DNA from 2 places in the Bacillus sp. JJ864 genome. Region 2 is predicted to be linked to the other one. Evidence: riboswitches for the same ligand, from Rfam matches in the RefSeq annotation. Region 2 holds a riboswitch; the other holds the start of a gene.
What was found. Region 2 has a riboswitch for FMN ahead of ribD (bifunctional diaminohydroxyphosphoribosylaminopyrimidine deaminase/5-amino-6-(5-phosphoribosylamino)uracil reductase RibD). Riboswitches for the same ligand answer to the same signal wherever they lie in the genome.

Region 1 (7,960 bases), on a different contig from region 2:
GCAAGGCGTTCAGTCCAAGCCCGACTTGAACAATAAACGATTCCAGGTCCTTGTAAATATTTCACATAAGATAATAATGCTTCTTTTTTCTCTTGAATCGTTTGTACAAACTCGACTTTCATAGCGATATTAGGACGATCAATCGAATATAAGTGCTGCTTCACATCTTTCAAATGTAAGCTTTCAATAATATCTTGTAATACTTCTTTCGTAGCTGTAGCTGTTAAAGCAAGAACCGGCGGATAACCCATTGATGCAATAACTTGATCTAGCTTTTTATAATCTGTTCGAAAATCATATCCCCATTGAGAAATACAATGTGCTTCATCCACAACAAATAAAGAAATATGGATTTTTCTTAGTTCTTTTAGCAACACATCTGATTGCAACATTTCAGGAGATACAAAGACAAATTTATAGGAATGCAACCGCCGCATCGCTTCTTTTTTTTCTATTATTGTCCGAAAGCTATTAAGAGCAATAACTTGATTTTTCACTATATATTTTAATTGTGTAACTTGATCTTCCATTAAAGACAATAATGGTGAAACAATCAGTACCGTTCCATCTTGTACAAGACCTGGCAGCTGATAACAAAGTGATTTTCCGCCTCCAGTTGGCAGCATCGCTACAACAGAGTTTCCCCTTAATAAATCTGCAACGACTTCCTTTTGCCCGGATCGAAATGTTCGGTATCCAAACCACTGATATAAAATATCTTCAAGTCTCATATAATCCCCCTACTCGAGCTAATACAAGACGAATCTCAAAATAGGAAACATGCTCTCCAGCAGCTTGTTTTAATATTCGCAGCTTCCGTGTCTGTAACTTCTCAATCATGTTCTGTATTTGCTTCATTTTTTCTTTTTCTATAAAATGCTCCACCTGAAATTCTTTCTCACGTAATGCAATTTCTACAATATGATCTTCAATTGTTGCAACTTTTAATTTCCTGATCCGCGCAATTTCATCCATAGTTCTTCCTTGTTTCCATAATTGATACGTTTTTTGTGTGGATATACTAAATAAATCTGCTTTTTCGTTTGGATACGCAATGATTTCTGTTAACAATGGAAACTGCTGGTTCTGATGTTGCACTTGTTGAATGATGAAATGAATTGTTCCCCAAAACAAAAGATATACGCGAAGTGCATCTTGCTTCATCATATCGCCAAGCTGATCTGTTGTATAACCAATACGATGGTATCCCGTGAGACGGTACACTAAAATAGTCGCTTCTAATGAAGTCACATTCATTAATATTAAATTTATTTCTTTATATAACTGTTCCGCTAAATATTCTCTTGAAACAGAAGAGCTCATAATAAATCGTTTTACCCAAATCGTGATTTCTGTATCTTGTTGAATCGGAAGAAATTTCACATTTTGCTGCTTTAAATTTGATACAGTTTGTATAATTAAGGATAATCTTTTCCAAAAACTCTCTCCAAGTTCACCGTAATGCAGGCCATGTAAATGTTTCGGGAAGTAAAATATTTTCTCCCATTCATTTAATTGTTTCTCTCCTACTTCGGATAAAATGTAAGTATTTTCATGTACACATGTAATAAGTTGTGCGTTTAATAATGTTTCAATCTGTTTATCATAATCATGACGTCTTAAAGATTTATATACACCAAATAAAAAGGAAAGATGAAACATATTCCCATCCTGAAATGTTTGTGAAGAACGCTTTCCTTTTAAAAGGTGATAAATGGAAGAAACTGTCCGTTCACCTTTTAATTGCTTTAAACAGTATAGTACAGTATATTGTAGCTGCAATGTCGCTTCCATCCTTTCACTCTACTTCTACTACCATTGTAACAAAATGCAACTTATTTAGATATTTTAAAAACATCATGAATGACTAAAGAAATTAGTTGACAGATCTAATTGATAAGCATTATCATTATAATTTTGTATTGAAAAGTTATAAAAACCGTTTTACAATAAGATTAGAATTTTTATCAGTGTTTTTATATATATATTCTCGAGGAGGTAATTCAAAGATGGCAAAATATACAATTGTTGATAAAGATACTTGCATTGCATGTGGAGCTTGCGGAGCTGCTGCACCAGATATTTATGATTACGATGATGAAGGTATTGCATTCGTAACATTAGACGATAACCAAGGTATCGTTGAAATTCCAGATGTATTAATCGATGATATGATGGATGCATTTGAAGGTTGCCCAACAGATTCTATTAAAGTGGCAGATGAAGCATTCGACGGCGACGCATTAAAATTTGAATAGCCTCCAGAAATAACCCTCAAATGATGAGGGTTATTTTTTATTCTATAAAAAATAATACCCCTTCTAAACGAATGGAAACTTGTCGGCAATCAGGCTTTTACAGGATAAAAAAGCATCAGCAGAAAAATATCCACTGATGCAAAATCTTCTATTTATGCATTTTTCATTTTTGCAAACACCCATACTTTTAATCGAGAAAATAAAGGAACAAACACAATTGTTACTATAATTCCTTTAATTAAATTAAAAGGTAAAATTGCTGCCACAATCATTTGACGCATTGCACCGCTAGACATAGCAGGTTGACCTAAGAACCAAGTGTAAGCTGGTAAAATGATGAAATAATTTAGTACACTCATAATTAGTGTCATACAAATTGCCCCTAACATCAATCCAGTTGTTAAACTTTTAATTGTGCGATGTTTACGGAACAAAATAGATGCCGGAAGAATAAAAAGACATCCAGCAATAAAATTCGCCGTTTCCCCTACTGGCACTCCCGTTAAACTTCCTTGGATACCATAATAAAGAACGTTTTTTATCGCTTCTACAATTACACCTGAAAGCGGCCCAAAAATAATTGCTACAATTAATGCTGGGACATCACTAAAATCAATTTTCAAAAACGGTGGTAATCCTGGAAATGGAAAATCCAGCATCATTAGCAAATACGCAATGCTCGATAGCATCGCAATGCTCATCATTTTTACTACACTCTTTTGTTGTTTCATAATTCTTTCTCCTTTTCCATCGATCATCTCATGGAAAGTGGAAAGGTTCTGCTATGCCCTAAAATTCTAGATAAAAAAAACCCTTTGCATCCGAAACGCAAAGGGAGAAATTTTAGGTACATCAAATAGACGTTCAAATGCTTATCTTTTTTGAACGCTTGAACCTCCATCTTCTCCCATCCAGACTGTACTGTCGGCTTTGGAATCGCACCAAATCCTGCCTTAACGGCTCGCGGGCTTAGAACAAATACATGTGTTCATCACCGCCGGTCGGGATTTTCACCCTGCCCCGAAGATAGACCGATATTCTATTTTCCTCATCATTATACAACAACTTTTAAACAATGTGAATGAAAATGCCTCTTTTTCCTTCACATTGCATGACATTCTAATGACTAGTAAATAATATGACAAAAAAGAACATTTTTTCGTGTTTGTCCCTAATTGTTGGCAATTCTCTAGCCATTCATATGCGAAAGTGATAAGATATGATATTGTTAAGAAAACAGCATTTTCTTACAGTGGAGGAAATGTCATGAGTAAAGAAAAAAAACAATCAATTCAAGAAGTTATGAAAAAAAATCTTCGCAAAGAATATTTTTATTTAAAAAAAGAATTACTGTTCTATTGTCCTGTTGACTCAGGAAAATTCTCAAGAGACACATATTATGCTGCCTTTGATATACATGGAATTAGCATATACCAATATGACAAAAACTCAGACAGTAAACTAAAGCTTTGCGAACGACACCCATGGAAAAGCTGGAGAAAAGTCAAAATCGATCATTATTTAACAAAAACCCAATTCGTCTTTCAGGGGGAACGGAATTGGATCCTTTCTTTGTTTCATCAAGGAAAGAAGGCAGAGAAAATTGTTCAAACTAATACATCTTTAGAGATAGAGATTGTTTCTAGACCATTTTTTAAAAAACTGCCGGGTTATCGTTCCAACACAACATTAAATATGTATATTGGAACAATCTGCTATACTGCACTGATTGCATTTGTATTAAAACTGATCGTTCCATTTCAAGTCCAAATTGCTTTGTACTCACTATCCCTTGGCTGTATGTTACTTGGCCTGCTTTGTTTTGTTATCGGCCTTATTGAACCTACTATTGTCCTATTTAGAACAGAAGAAAAAACAAGGGCGAAAGTATTTTATTATTATAGCTATTTAGCAATTTCCGGATTTATCTGCCTGTTTATTTTTTGGTAACAAACGAAAGAGCTAGTCTTCCTAGCTCTTTTTTCAATTAATATGTAATTTTTGCGAAGGATAAATGTTATCTTTTTGTAAGTGGTTTTTCACTTTCAATTCTCCAACAGTTGTACCAAACTTCCTAGCAATGCTCAATAGTGTATCCCCTTTTTGTACAACATATACAGAAGCAGATGCTACCGTATTTTGTTTTTCCCCAAGTATTTGCAGCGGATTAACCGCATATGTTTTCGCTATTGTCCAAGATCCTTTATGAGTTTCTAAATGTAAATGCGCTCCATTAGAATGTCCTGTATTCCCTACTTGTCCAATTATTTGCCCTTGCAAAATCTCTTCTCCCTCCCTCACAAGTCGTTTATTCATATGTGCATATACAGCTTCATAATCTCTATGTTTAATAAATACAACATGACCATAACTATTAGAAAAATAAGATTTTGTTACAATGCCATCATGCATAGCTACAATTGAAGTGCCTATTGGTGCAGCAATATCAATGCCAAAATGCTTTCCATTTCTCGTTCCAAAATAATCACTAATCCGTCCCTCTACCGGCCACGTCCACTGTTTTTCTTCAGCAGCACCTTCTGCTTGTCCTATAAAAAAAACACAAAAGAAAAACAATATAATCTTTAAAGCTTTCATTGTAAATCCTCCGTTTTCTATAATCAACCACACTTTTTCTATTGTGGTTGATTATAGAAAAAAGTATACAAAAAAAGAAAGAGTCTATTTCTCTTTCTTTTCTACTTCATCTCGAAACACAATCGCACTTCTTTCATACTCTACATCGTTTACATGAGAACGAGCATTCACAACCCTTGCAACTGCAAATAAATAATCCGATAAACGATTTACGTATTGCAAAACATGTTCATTTATCTCATCTTGTTTCTTTAAAGAAACAATGCCCCGTTCTGCTCTTCTTGTAACAGTGCGAGCGATATGAATAATCGCTGCTCCTTCACTTCCTCCTGGCAAAATAAAACGTTCCAGCGGCGGTGCTTCTTTTACATATACATCAATCTTTTTCTCTAGAAAAGTAATGATATCCTCCGTTACTTTATACGGAATTTTTTTCTTCACAATCGCTAAATCCCCGCCGCAATCAAACAACTCATGCTGAATCTTTTCAAGTTCTTGATAAATATCTTGAAACAATTCACCTTGCAATAGTGTCATTGCATGCCCAATAAACGAATTCGCCTCATCAAGTGTTCCGTATGCCTCCACACGCAAATCATCCTTATCTACGCGTCCCCCGACAAGACTTGTTCTGCCCTTATCTCCTGTTTTTGTATAGAGCTTCATACTTTTCTCCCTTCTCTTATATACTATTTTACTATATGAATCCATTTTGATTTTCCAACATATAGACTGCTGCTATTCAGAAAAAAAGGAGCTTCCACTCGCTTTTTCTCTTTGTTTAAACTTCGCATGTGGCAGGAAAAGGCCCTGACCGCTTCTATGCATGGCCAGATGCTCTCGCCCACCTAAAAAAAAGATGGTTTTATGTCGCTTTTTAATTTGGATTTATATAGACTAGAGATACTTACCCATAAAAATTCAATTGGTACTCATTAGAGAATTCAGCCCCTACTACTCATTGTTTCACTCTATAAAAAAAGCTTATCAAAAAGATAAGCTTTTCATCATACTTCTGATGGTAAATATACAGAGAATGTTGTACCCTCACCTACCACACTCGACACTGTTATTTTACCCTCATGTCCTCGCACAATGTTTTTGGCAATTGCAAGTCCTAAGCCTGTACCACCTGCTTTCCCGCGTGTACGAGCTTTATCTGCTTTATAAAAACGCTCAAATAAGAACGGAATATCCTCTTCTGGAATACCAACCCCAGAATCTGAAACTTCGAATACAATTCCGTTATTTTTCTCATCAATAATAAGCGATACTTTACCACCGGTATTTGTATGCCTCAACGCATTATCAATTAAATTTGTTAACACTTGTTCCATTCGATCAGGATCAAAAGAATGCTGTTTTATGGAAGTTCGAAAATCAACGAGTAATTGAACCTCTTTTTCCTTTGCTATTCCTTGAAACTTCCGTGCAATCTTTTCAACAAATGGAACGACATCTACCTCTGATATATGTAATTCTACATGACCGCTCTCCATTCGAGCTAAATCTAATAACTCATTCACAAGACGCCCTAATCGGACAGATTCATCATAAATGATTTGCACAAATTCGTGCACTTCTTCTTTCGTTTGAACAATATCATCTAAAATTGCTTCACTATATCCTTGAAGCATAACCATCGGTGTACGTAATTCATGCGAGACATTTGCAATAAAATCTTTCCGCATTTTTTCTAGACGGCGCTCTTCTGTCATATCACGAAGTACTGCAACAGCCCCTCGAATTTTTGTCTGATTGTATAGCGGTGTCATCAATACAACATAATTCCCTTTTTCTAAATTAATTTCCACAACTTGTTGCTGTTCACTTTCTACAACTGAATGGAACAATTCAACAAGCTCAGATGGCAAACTTACACTTACCTCTATCTCTTTTTCTTCATGCCATACTTGTAAGAAACGCTCTGCTGGCGGATTAATTACAACAACTTCTCCTTCTTGATTTAACGTAATAACACCATCGGCCATACTACTTAAAATGCTAGAAAGCTGTTCTTTTTCTTGCTGCAGGGCATTAATATTAAACTTTAATTGTTTCCCCATTTGATTTAAAGCTGTTGCCAATTCACCGATTTCATCTTGCGAAACCGTTGGTACCTTCGCATCAAATTTCCCGCGCGCTACTTCAAAAGCTACTTCACGCATTTTACGAAGCGGTGCTGTAATTCGGGTTGATAAGAAAAACGCAAAGAATGTTGTTAAAATAATTGCAATCCCCGCAGATAAAAAGATAAAATCTGTCGATTTTTCTATTCCCTGTTTTGGTACTTGTAACGATTGGTATACAAAAACTGCACCATCTTTTGATGACTTTAACGGAACACCAACGACCATAATATCATTTTCATGATTCTTCTTGTTTTTTTCATCTGGGACGCTTTTTATTTTTTGTACCTTTTTACGCTCTGTAAATACAGCTTGCAACTCTTTGTCATGTTTTAAATCATCTAATGTTAATGTTACCAATCCTCGTTGAGTCGGAGAAGCAGATACTTTGTCATCCTCTTTAATAATAATAATCCGCGAAAGAGGGTCAGCGAATTTATATGCGATATGTTCTATCGTCTTCTCATCCGCTCCCTCTTCTATTAATTCAGAAACGCTCGTTGCAACATTTGTCAGCCTCGTTTCTCCCATTGTCACATAATAATTGTCGAAAAACTGAGAAAGTAAAATAGCGACAAAGCCCAAGACGAAAGAAACGAGGAGTAAAATGGTCATCCATAGTTTTCCAACAACACTTTTCCAAAGCATCAATCGTTCACAACCTCAAACTTGTAACCAACACCCCATACTGTTACAATCATTTTCGCTGCACTTGCTGATTTTTTACTTAATTTCTCACGCAAACGCTTTACGTGCGTATCAACCGTACGTAAATCACCGAAAAATTCATACTGCCATACTTCTTTTAATAATTGTTCACGGTCAAACACTTTATCCGGTGCCTTCGCTAAAAATAGTAATAATTCATATTCTTTTGGTGTTAAATTCACTTCTTCTCCGTCCGCTGTAACACGATGTGCATCATTATCAATTGTTAAGTGTGGGAATACAATAACATCTTTTGTTGTTGTATCT
Region 2 (7,960 bases):
GGAGGAACAGCGAAATTTACAACAGATTCTGATTACATACATGGCTGGAAACACTCTTTTGTCGACCGAATGAATCGAAATCTTTTGAAACAAAAAGATGATACGTTGAAACGATTTTATATGAGTATGTTTTCAAAGGCGGAGCAGGAAAATGGACAGGGCGATGCATTTTTGAAAATAGCGGAACAATTTCAAGGTGATTCGATTCGTTCTTTGCAATGTGGACTCCATTATTTAAAAGAAACGGATGTTAGAGAACAGCTATTACAAATAGATGTGCCAGTACTACTTCTTCATGGAAAAGATGATGTGATTTGTCCTCTCTCTGCAGCGGAGTATATACAAGGAAAAATAAACGCATCACTCACGATTATAGAAGAAGCTGGACATGCACTTTGTTTCACACAAACAAAGCGTTGTGCAAAAGAAGTGATACAGTTTGTAAAGGGGATAGAGCGAAATGATTAACAAGACGTTGTTACAAAAACGATTTAATCAAGCTGCTGTATCCTATGATCAATATGCAAATGTTCAAAAAAAGATGGCAGATCAGCTGCTTGCTCATATGAAAGAACATTACGACGAAGCGGCACAAATTCATATTTTAGAACTTGGCAGCGGTACAGGTTATGTTACAGAGCAACTAGCAACATCCTTTCCAAAGGCAACGATTACAGCTGTTGATTTTGCAGAAAGTATGATTGCGAAAGCAAAAACAAGGTGTAATGTAGAGGCTGTTACATTTCAATGTGAAGACATTGAACGTATTACGCTTCACGAACAATATGATGTTATGATCTCCAATGCAACATTTCAATGGTTAAATGATTTACCAGCTACATTAGTAAATTTATATGAAAATTTACGTGAAGATGGTGTGCTGTTGTTTTCAACATTTGGAAATGAAACGTTTCATGAGCTTCATACATCATTTCAGCGTGCGAAAACAGAGTATGCAATAGAAGGTACTACAACTGTTGGGCAAAGCTTTTTTACAGGATTACAGTTGCAACAATTATGTAAAAGAATAACAGGGGATATACATATTACTGAAACATGTTACACAGAGACGTTTGATACAGTTCGTGAATTTTTACAATCGATTCGTAAAGTTGGAGCAACGAATAGCAACGAAGAATCTTACTGTCAAAGTCCTTCTGTCTTTCGCAGTATGCTCCGCATATACGAACGGGATTTTACAGAAGGTGAACGAATTACAGCAACATATCATGCTTTATTTTCTTATATGAAAAAAGAGGGGAAGAGAAGAAATGAAACATGTACAAACGAAAACAGATTGGAAGCAAATCGCATTTGAAGTATTAGAGGGAAGAGATGTAACGAAAGAAGAGGCACTAAGTATTTTACAAGCAAATGATGAAGAAGTTTTAGAAATTATGAATGCGGCGTATACGATTCGTCATCATTACTTCGGGAAAAAAGTAAAATTAAATATGATTATTAATACGAAATCAGGGTTATGTCCAGAGGATTGTGGGTATTGTTCTCAATCAATCGTATCCGAAGCTCCGATTGATAAATATGCTTGGTTAACACAAGAGAAGATTGTCGAAGGTGCACATGAAGCAATCAAACGTAAGGCAGGCACATATTGTATTGTAGCTTCTGGCCGTCGCCCAACTAATAAAGAAGTAGATCATGTTATTGGAGCGGTAAAGGAAATTCGCGAAACAACTGATTTGAAGATTTGTTGCTGTCTAGGATTCTTAAATGAAGATCAAGCGCACCGCCTTGCAGAAGCTGGCGTGCATCGTTACAATCATAATTTAAATACGCATGTAGATAATTACGAAAGTATTTGTTCAACTCATACGTATGACGATCGCGTTGATACGGTTGAAAAAGCGAAGCATGCGGGTATATCACCGTGTTCTGGTGCTATTTTCGGAATGGGGGAAACGGAGGAACAACGCGTAGAGATTGCATTTGAATTAAAGCGTTTAGCTGCGGATTCTATTCCATGTAACTTCCTTGTTTCTGTAAAGGGAACACCGTTAGAAGGACAAAAAGAATTAACACCAATGCAGTGCTTGAGAGTATTAGCAATGATGCGCTTTGTGAATCCGTCAAAAGAAATTCGTATTTCTGGTGGACGTGAAATTAATTTACGAGCTGTTCAACCTCTTGGTTTATTTGCGGCCAACTCAATCTTCGTTGGTGATTATTTAACAACTGCTGGCCAAGAGCCAACAGCAGACTGGGGAATGATTGAAGATTTAGGATTTGAAATTGAGGAATGTGCATTATAAATCCCCTGATAATTTGAGAAGAAAGCTCTCTATGAAGGAGCTTTCTTTTTTTGTAAATAAAATGTAATAAAGCGTATATAAGTGTTGTAATCATTGGGTTTGTAAAGAAATGAAGTAATATGTATTTGAATTTCCCATTCTGCAATTGTACATAGTAAGAGAGAATTTAATGGTGATTTGGGGGATTCGCATGCATAAATATATATTAGCAGTGATGAGTTTTCTTATTTTATTAAAGGCGGTTAGTGCAGATTCAGTAAAAGCTGCTGAAAATCCTGAACAGAAAGATTTGCAAAAGAGGGTCGAACAGCATTTTCGGCACCAAGCTGCGTATTTTGGAATCGATACAGAGGGAAAAAATTTAAAAGAAGTGCGGGAAGAGCTGCAAATTTTACAAGAAGAACAGGGGGAAGGAAAAACGGAAAAATAAAAAGAGGCAGAAGCCTCTCTTTATTTTATACTTGAAATGTAATCGGTTTTTCCCACATTAATGGGTAGCTTCACTTCACCCCGCTCAAACGGCTGGTAAGAAGTAAGAGCAGAAAGAAAATCAAACCAGCCATAAGAGCCCGATTGGTTCAACTAACCTCTTGTGAGGAAAAGCGTCTCACAAGAGGAAGTTTTACTTTATGCCCATTGGCGGGATAGGTTTGCCATTTCAATCGCTGCAACCGCAGATTCCCAGCCTTTATTGCCAGCTTTTGTGCCAGCACGTTCAATTGCTTGTTCAATCGTTTCGGTTGTTAAGACGCCAAAGATAACAGGGATTTCTGTTTGTAATGAAAGGGAAGCTACGCCTTTTGCCACTTCATTACAAACATAATCATAATGCGTTGTTGCGCCGCGTATCACTGTTCCAAGTGTAATAACAGCATCGTATTTTCCGCTGTTTGCCATTTTCTTTGCGATTAACGGAATTTCAAATGCACCAGGGACCCAAGCAACATCAATGTTGTTTTCTTCTACTCCGTGACGTTTTAAACCGTCTAATGCGCCGCCTAATAGTTTGCTTGTAATAAATTCGTTAAAACGACCAACAACAATACCTACTTTTAATCCTGTACCAACTAAATGACCTTCGAATACCATCATGTATCTCTCCCTTAATTTATATAAATTTATTTTCATTTTTCCAACACAGAAGTCGCTCCTATGCAAAGAAAAATAAGACCTGCTCTCGCATTCTCCCTTTATTTTAAACTTTGCATGTGGCAGGAAAAGGCCCTGACCGCTCCTATGCGCGGCCAGACGCTCTCACCCTCTCCTAAAAAAGGGGGGGAATGTTCACTTTTTAATTTGTAGTTATATATTATAAATTTAATAAATGACCTAATTTTGTTGATTTTGTTTGTAAATATGCTTTATTCTCTTCTTTTGTCGGCATTTGGAGCGGCACGCGCTCTACAACTTCTAAATCATAACCTTGTAAGCCTGCGATTTTACGTGGATTATTTGTTAAAAGGCGAAGCTGTTGTAATCCTAAATCTTTTAAAATTTGTGCGCCAATTCCGTAGTCACGAAGATCAGCTGCAAAGCCAAGTTTTTCATTTGCCTCTACAGTGTCGTAACCTTCTTCTTGCAGTTTATATGCTCGCAATTTATTTAGCAGCCCAATGCCGCGTCCTTCTTGACGCATGTATAGAAGAACCCCTTTTCCTTCTCGTTCAATTTGAGCGAGCGCTGCATGAAGCTGCGGACCGCAGTCGCAGCGGAAAGATCCAAATACATCGCCGGTTAAGCACTCAGAATGGACACGTACAAGCGCTGGTTCGCCTGTAGAAACATCGCCTTTTATAAGAGCGATATGTTCTTGATTATCTAAAGAATTGGAATAACCAATTGCCCGAAATGTACCAAAGTCAGTTGGTAGTGTAATTTCGACTTCGCGTTGCACGAATGTTTCATGATGACGACGATACGCAATTAAGTCTTCAATTGTAATCATTTTTAGATTAAATTGCTTGGCGATTTCTAATAAATCAGGCACTCGTGCCATCGTTCCATCTTCATTTATAATTTCACAAATAACGCCTGCTGGCTCTACACCGCATAATGTAGCTAAATCTACAGCAGCTTCTGTATGCCCGGCGCGGCGAAGAACGCCACCTGCTTTTGCGATTAAAGGGAAGATATGTCCAGGGCGTTTAAAATCACTGGCTGTCGCTTCCGGGTTTAATAGTTCACGTACAGTTGTCGCGCGTTCATGAGCGCTAATACCAGTTGTCGTCGAAATGTGATCGACGCTAACTGTAAAAGCTGTACCGTGTGAATCTGTATTTTGTGAAACCATAGGTCCTAATTCTAAACGATCGGCATATTCTTCTGTAATGGGAACACATACAAGACCGCGCCCATGTGTAATCATGAAGTTGATTGTTTCCGGTGTAATATACTCGGCTAAAGAAATAAAATCCCCTTCATTTTCTCTATTTTCATCATCGCAGACGATAACAACTTTTCCTTGTTTTAAATCTTCTAACGCTTCTTCAATTTGATGAAACATTTCATTTCCTCCCTTATAGGAACCCATTGTCTTGTAAAAAGTTTTCTGTAATAGAGCTCTTTTTAGATGTTGGCTGTGTAATAAAACGTTCAATATATTTTCCAATCATATCGCACTCAATGTTCACAATATCGCCAGCAGTTTTTGTTCCGATGACTGACTGACTTAATGTGTGTGGAATGAGAGAGATTGTGATGGAAGATTCATCAATGCCAAAAATCGTAAGACTCGTGCCGTCAATGGCAACAGATCCTTTTTGTAAACAATAACGAAGCAATTCATTTGGTAATTGTATTTTGTAATATACAGCGTTATAGCTTCGTTTTTTATCAATAATTGTTCCGGTGCCGTCAATGTGTCCTGTTACAAAATGCCCACCGAAGCGGCCATTTGCACTCATAGCACGCTCTAAATTTACTGCCCAGCCACGGCTAAGTAATTGGAGAGACGTTGCTCGCATCGTCTCGGGCATGACATCAACGGTAAAAGAAGTGGGGGTAAAAGAAGTGACAGTTAAACAAATCCCGTTTACAGCAATGCTGTCACCTAAGTTTACGTCTGTCAAAATGGTCTCTGCCGAAATTGTCAGTTTCATAGCTTTGCCAGTTTGCTGCATATTAGCGATTGTTCCGAGTTCCTCAACAATTCCTGTAAACATAAGGCACCTCTTTTCTTGGGGTGGCAACGACTTTTATATCATCACCAATTTGTTCCATCGATTGAATGTGCAGCGTGAGTGCATTTTCTAGTTGTGTAAAACCATTTCCGCCAAAACAGGTTGGGGCTTCTTTACCACCAATTAGCTTTGGGCTAATATAAGTAATCAGTTCCTGAAAACATTTTGCTTCTAAGAAACTTGCATGAACTGTTTGTCCGCCTTCGACAAAGAGAGAAAGAATATTTTTTTCTCCGAGAAGATCGAGCAGTTCGTTTATTTCAATATGATTCGTCTTCATTTGCAATACAGATACCATATCTGATTGAAATTTTGAAATTTTCTCTTTTGAAACGTCACTTCCAACGATAACCCATGTTGGCGTCTCACCATTTGTAATTACGTGAGATGAAAGCGGGGTTCGTAAATGTGTATCAAGTACGATGCGAATTGGACTTTTTCCGCCATTTACAAGCCGCGTTGTTAAATGCGGGTTATCGGTAATAATTGTATTTACACCGACGAGAATGGCATCGTGTGTATGGCGATAACGGTGTACATTGGCACGTGCCTCTTCGCCTGTAATCCATTTACTTTCTCCTGTACGAGTAGCGATTTTTCCATCTAAACTCATTGCTGTTTTTAATGTGACAAATGGCCGCTTTGTTCTCATGTAGTGGAAAAAGTAACGATTTAATTCTTTTGCTTCTTTTTCCAGTACACCAATTGTTACATCAATTCCAGCTTCCTGTAATCGCTTGACACCTTGACCTGAAACGAGCGGGTTGCTATCGAGTACTGCAACAACGACTCGTTTGACGTTCTTTGCGATGAGAAAATCACAGCAAGGAGGCGTTTTTCCGTGATGACTGCACGGTTCTAGCGTTACATAAACTGTTGCACCGTGGGCATTTTCACCAGCCATGCGAAGAGCGTGAACTTCAGCATGTTCAGTTCCTGCTCGTAAATGGGACCCCACTCCAATGATATTCCCGTCTTTTACAACAACAGCACCGACCATAGGATTAGGACTTGTTTGCCCAGCTGTATTTTTTGCTAATTGCAAAGCAAGTGCCATATATTCTTGATCTGTCATAAACTCACCTCTCCTAAAAAAATCAAAAAAACCCCAAGGATAGAATCCTTGGGGTGAGAGAGACGATGTTTCTAGAAATATAAGAAGGATACGAAAGTACACTGAAGAAACCTAGCATTGACTGATAAGTTTGCATAGAAAAGAAGCCCAGCAACTATCTATTTTTTTACATGCTAGTGTTATTGTATGATTTCAGCAAAGAAAAGAATGGTATATGAAAGAAAACATATGCATGTTTAAAAATAAACAGTACAAATGCGCATGCTGAAATAAACGTAGTATCCTATTATACGTACTAGAAAACATATCCTTCTCCCATCCAGACTATACTGTCGGCTCTAGAGTCTCACTAGATCCACCGTTTTCAATTAGAAAACGGGTCACGGACTTAGAAGTGTGCACTTCATCACCGCCGGTTGGGAATTTCACCCGACCCCGAAGGATGCTGTTTGCTCACATTATAGCACAAAAAAGACAAAAGGCTATAAAAAAATATTTAAATGTAAAGAATTGTATGAAAATAAAGGAGGGGGGTAAATTTACGTTAGCGAGGAGAGTAAATTTGTTATACTAGTGTAGAAAAATTTTATATAGTGTTTAAAACGAGGTGAAAGTATGAAATATATTGCTGTAGGAATAGGCGGCGTGATCGGAGCTTTAGCTCGCTATGGAGTAGGACAGCTCTTTGAAATAACATCTTTTACTGGTTTTCCATTCGCAACATGGTTAGCTAATATGAGTGGAAGCTTTTTATTAGCATTTTTAACGATGTCTATCTTTCGAATGAAACAAGTGTCACCGCTTATGATAAGTGCGATTGGTACAGGGATAATTGGTTCCTATACAACGTTCTCAACGTTTAGTGTAGACACGCTGAATCTATTACAGCATGAAGCGTTTAGGGTGGCTTTTTTATATGTGAGCGCAAGTATGATAGGAGGATTGCTTTTCTCTTTTGGCGGATTTTATGTTGGAAATAAACTATATGAACGCAGTGTGAGGAAAGAAGGAAACGTATGAATATTTTACTTGTCAGTATCGGTGGCTTTTTCGGTGCAATTGCCCGTTTTTATATTAGTACGATAGCGAAAGAAAAATATGGGGATTCTTTTCCTTATGGAACATTTTTTATAAATATAATCGGTTCGTTTTTACTCGGCATGTTATACGGTGCTGAAGTAGCTAAAATGTGGATATTATTATGTGGCACAGGATTTATGGGGGCATTTACGACATTTTCGACATATCAACTTGAAATGATACAATTGATACATAAACGAGAAGGGCAAAAGGCATTCCTATATTTTGTTATGAGTTATGTAATAGGGATCGGAAGTGCTTTTGCAGGATTTTATATGGGCAGGATGTAAAAAACACGCGCACATGTTCTTGTGCGCGTATTTGTTTATTCTTTCGGTGCACGTACAACAGATTCA

Region 1: it holds a riboswitch for FMN, as region 2 does, so the genes downstream of both, V7024_RS13025 (ECF transporter S component) here and ribD (bifunctional diaminohydroxyphosphoribosylaminopyrimidine deaminase/5-amino-6-(5-phosphoribosylamino)uracil reductase RibD) in region 2, are expected to answer to the same signal.

Annotation. Positions count from the first base shown of each region.
Region 1 covers NZ_JBALLY010000078.1:30,036-37,995, reverse strand. Annotated here, with positions in the region: gene V7024_RS13040 (RecQ family ATP-dependent DNA helicase) at 1-731, opposite strand, end outside; gene V7024_RS13035 (helix-turn-helix domain-containing protein) at 721-1,782, opposite strand; gene V7024_RS13030 (ferredoxin) at 2,010-2,258, shown strand; gene V7024_RS13025 (ECF transporter S component) at 2,411-2,989, opposite strand; FMN riboswitch at 3,154-3,290, opposite strand; gene V7024_RS13020 (hypothetical protein) at 3,525-4,208, shown strand; gene V7024_RS13015 (peptidoglycan DD-metalloendopeptidase family protein) at 4,242-4,856, opposite strand; gene V7024_RS13010 (cob(I)yrinic acid a,c-diamide adenosyltransferase) at 4,941-5,522, opposite strand; gene V7024_RS13005 (ATP-binding protein) at 5,864-7,600, opposite strand; gene V7024_RS13000 (response regulator transcription factor) at 7,633-7,960, opposite strand, start outside.
Region 2 covers NZ_JBALLY010000042.1:4,421-12,380, forward strand. Annotated here, with positions in the region: gene V7024_RS08025 (alpha/beta fold hydrolase) at 1-468, shown strand, start outside; gene bioC (malonyl-ACP O-methyltransferase BioC) at 461-1,318, shown strand; gene bioB (biotin synthase BioB) at 1,272-2,270, shown strand; partial or broken gene V7024_RS08040 (hypothetical protein) at 2,461-2,761, shown strand; gene ribH (6,7-dimethyl-8-ribityllumazine synthase) at 2,898-3,359, opposite strand; gene V7024_RS08050 (bifunctional 3,4-dihydroxy-2-butanone-4-phosphate synthase/GTP cyclohydrolase II) at 3,580-4,773, opposite strand; gene ribE (riboflavin synthase) at 4,787-5,431, opposite strand; gene ribD (bifunctional diaminohydroxyphosphoribosylaminopyrimidine deaminase/5-amino-6-(5-phosphoribosylamino)uracil reductase RibD) at 5,412-6,524, opposite strand; FMN riboswitch at 6,828-6,971, opposite strand; gene V7024_RS08065 (fluoride efflux transporter FluC) at 7,140-7,544, shown strand; gene crcB (fluoride efflux transporter CrcB) at 7,541-7,894, shown strand; gene V7024_RS08075 (CDGSH iron-sulfur domain-containing protein) at 7,930-7,960, opposite strand, start outside.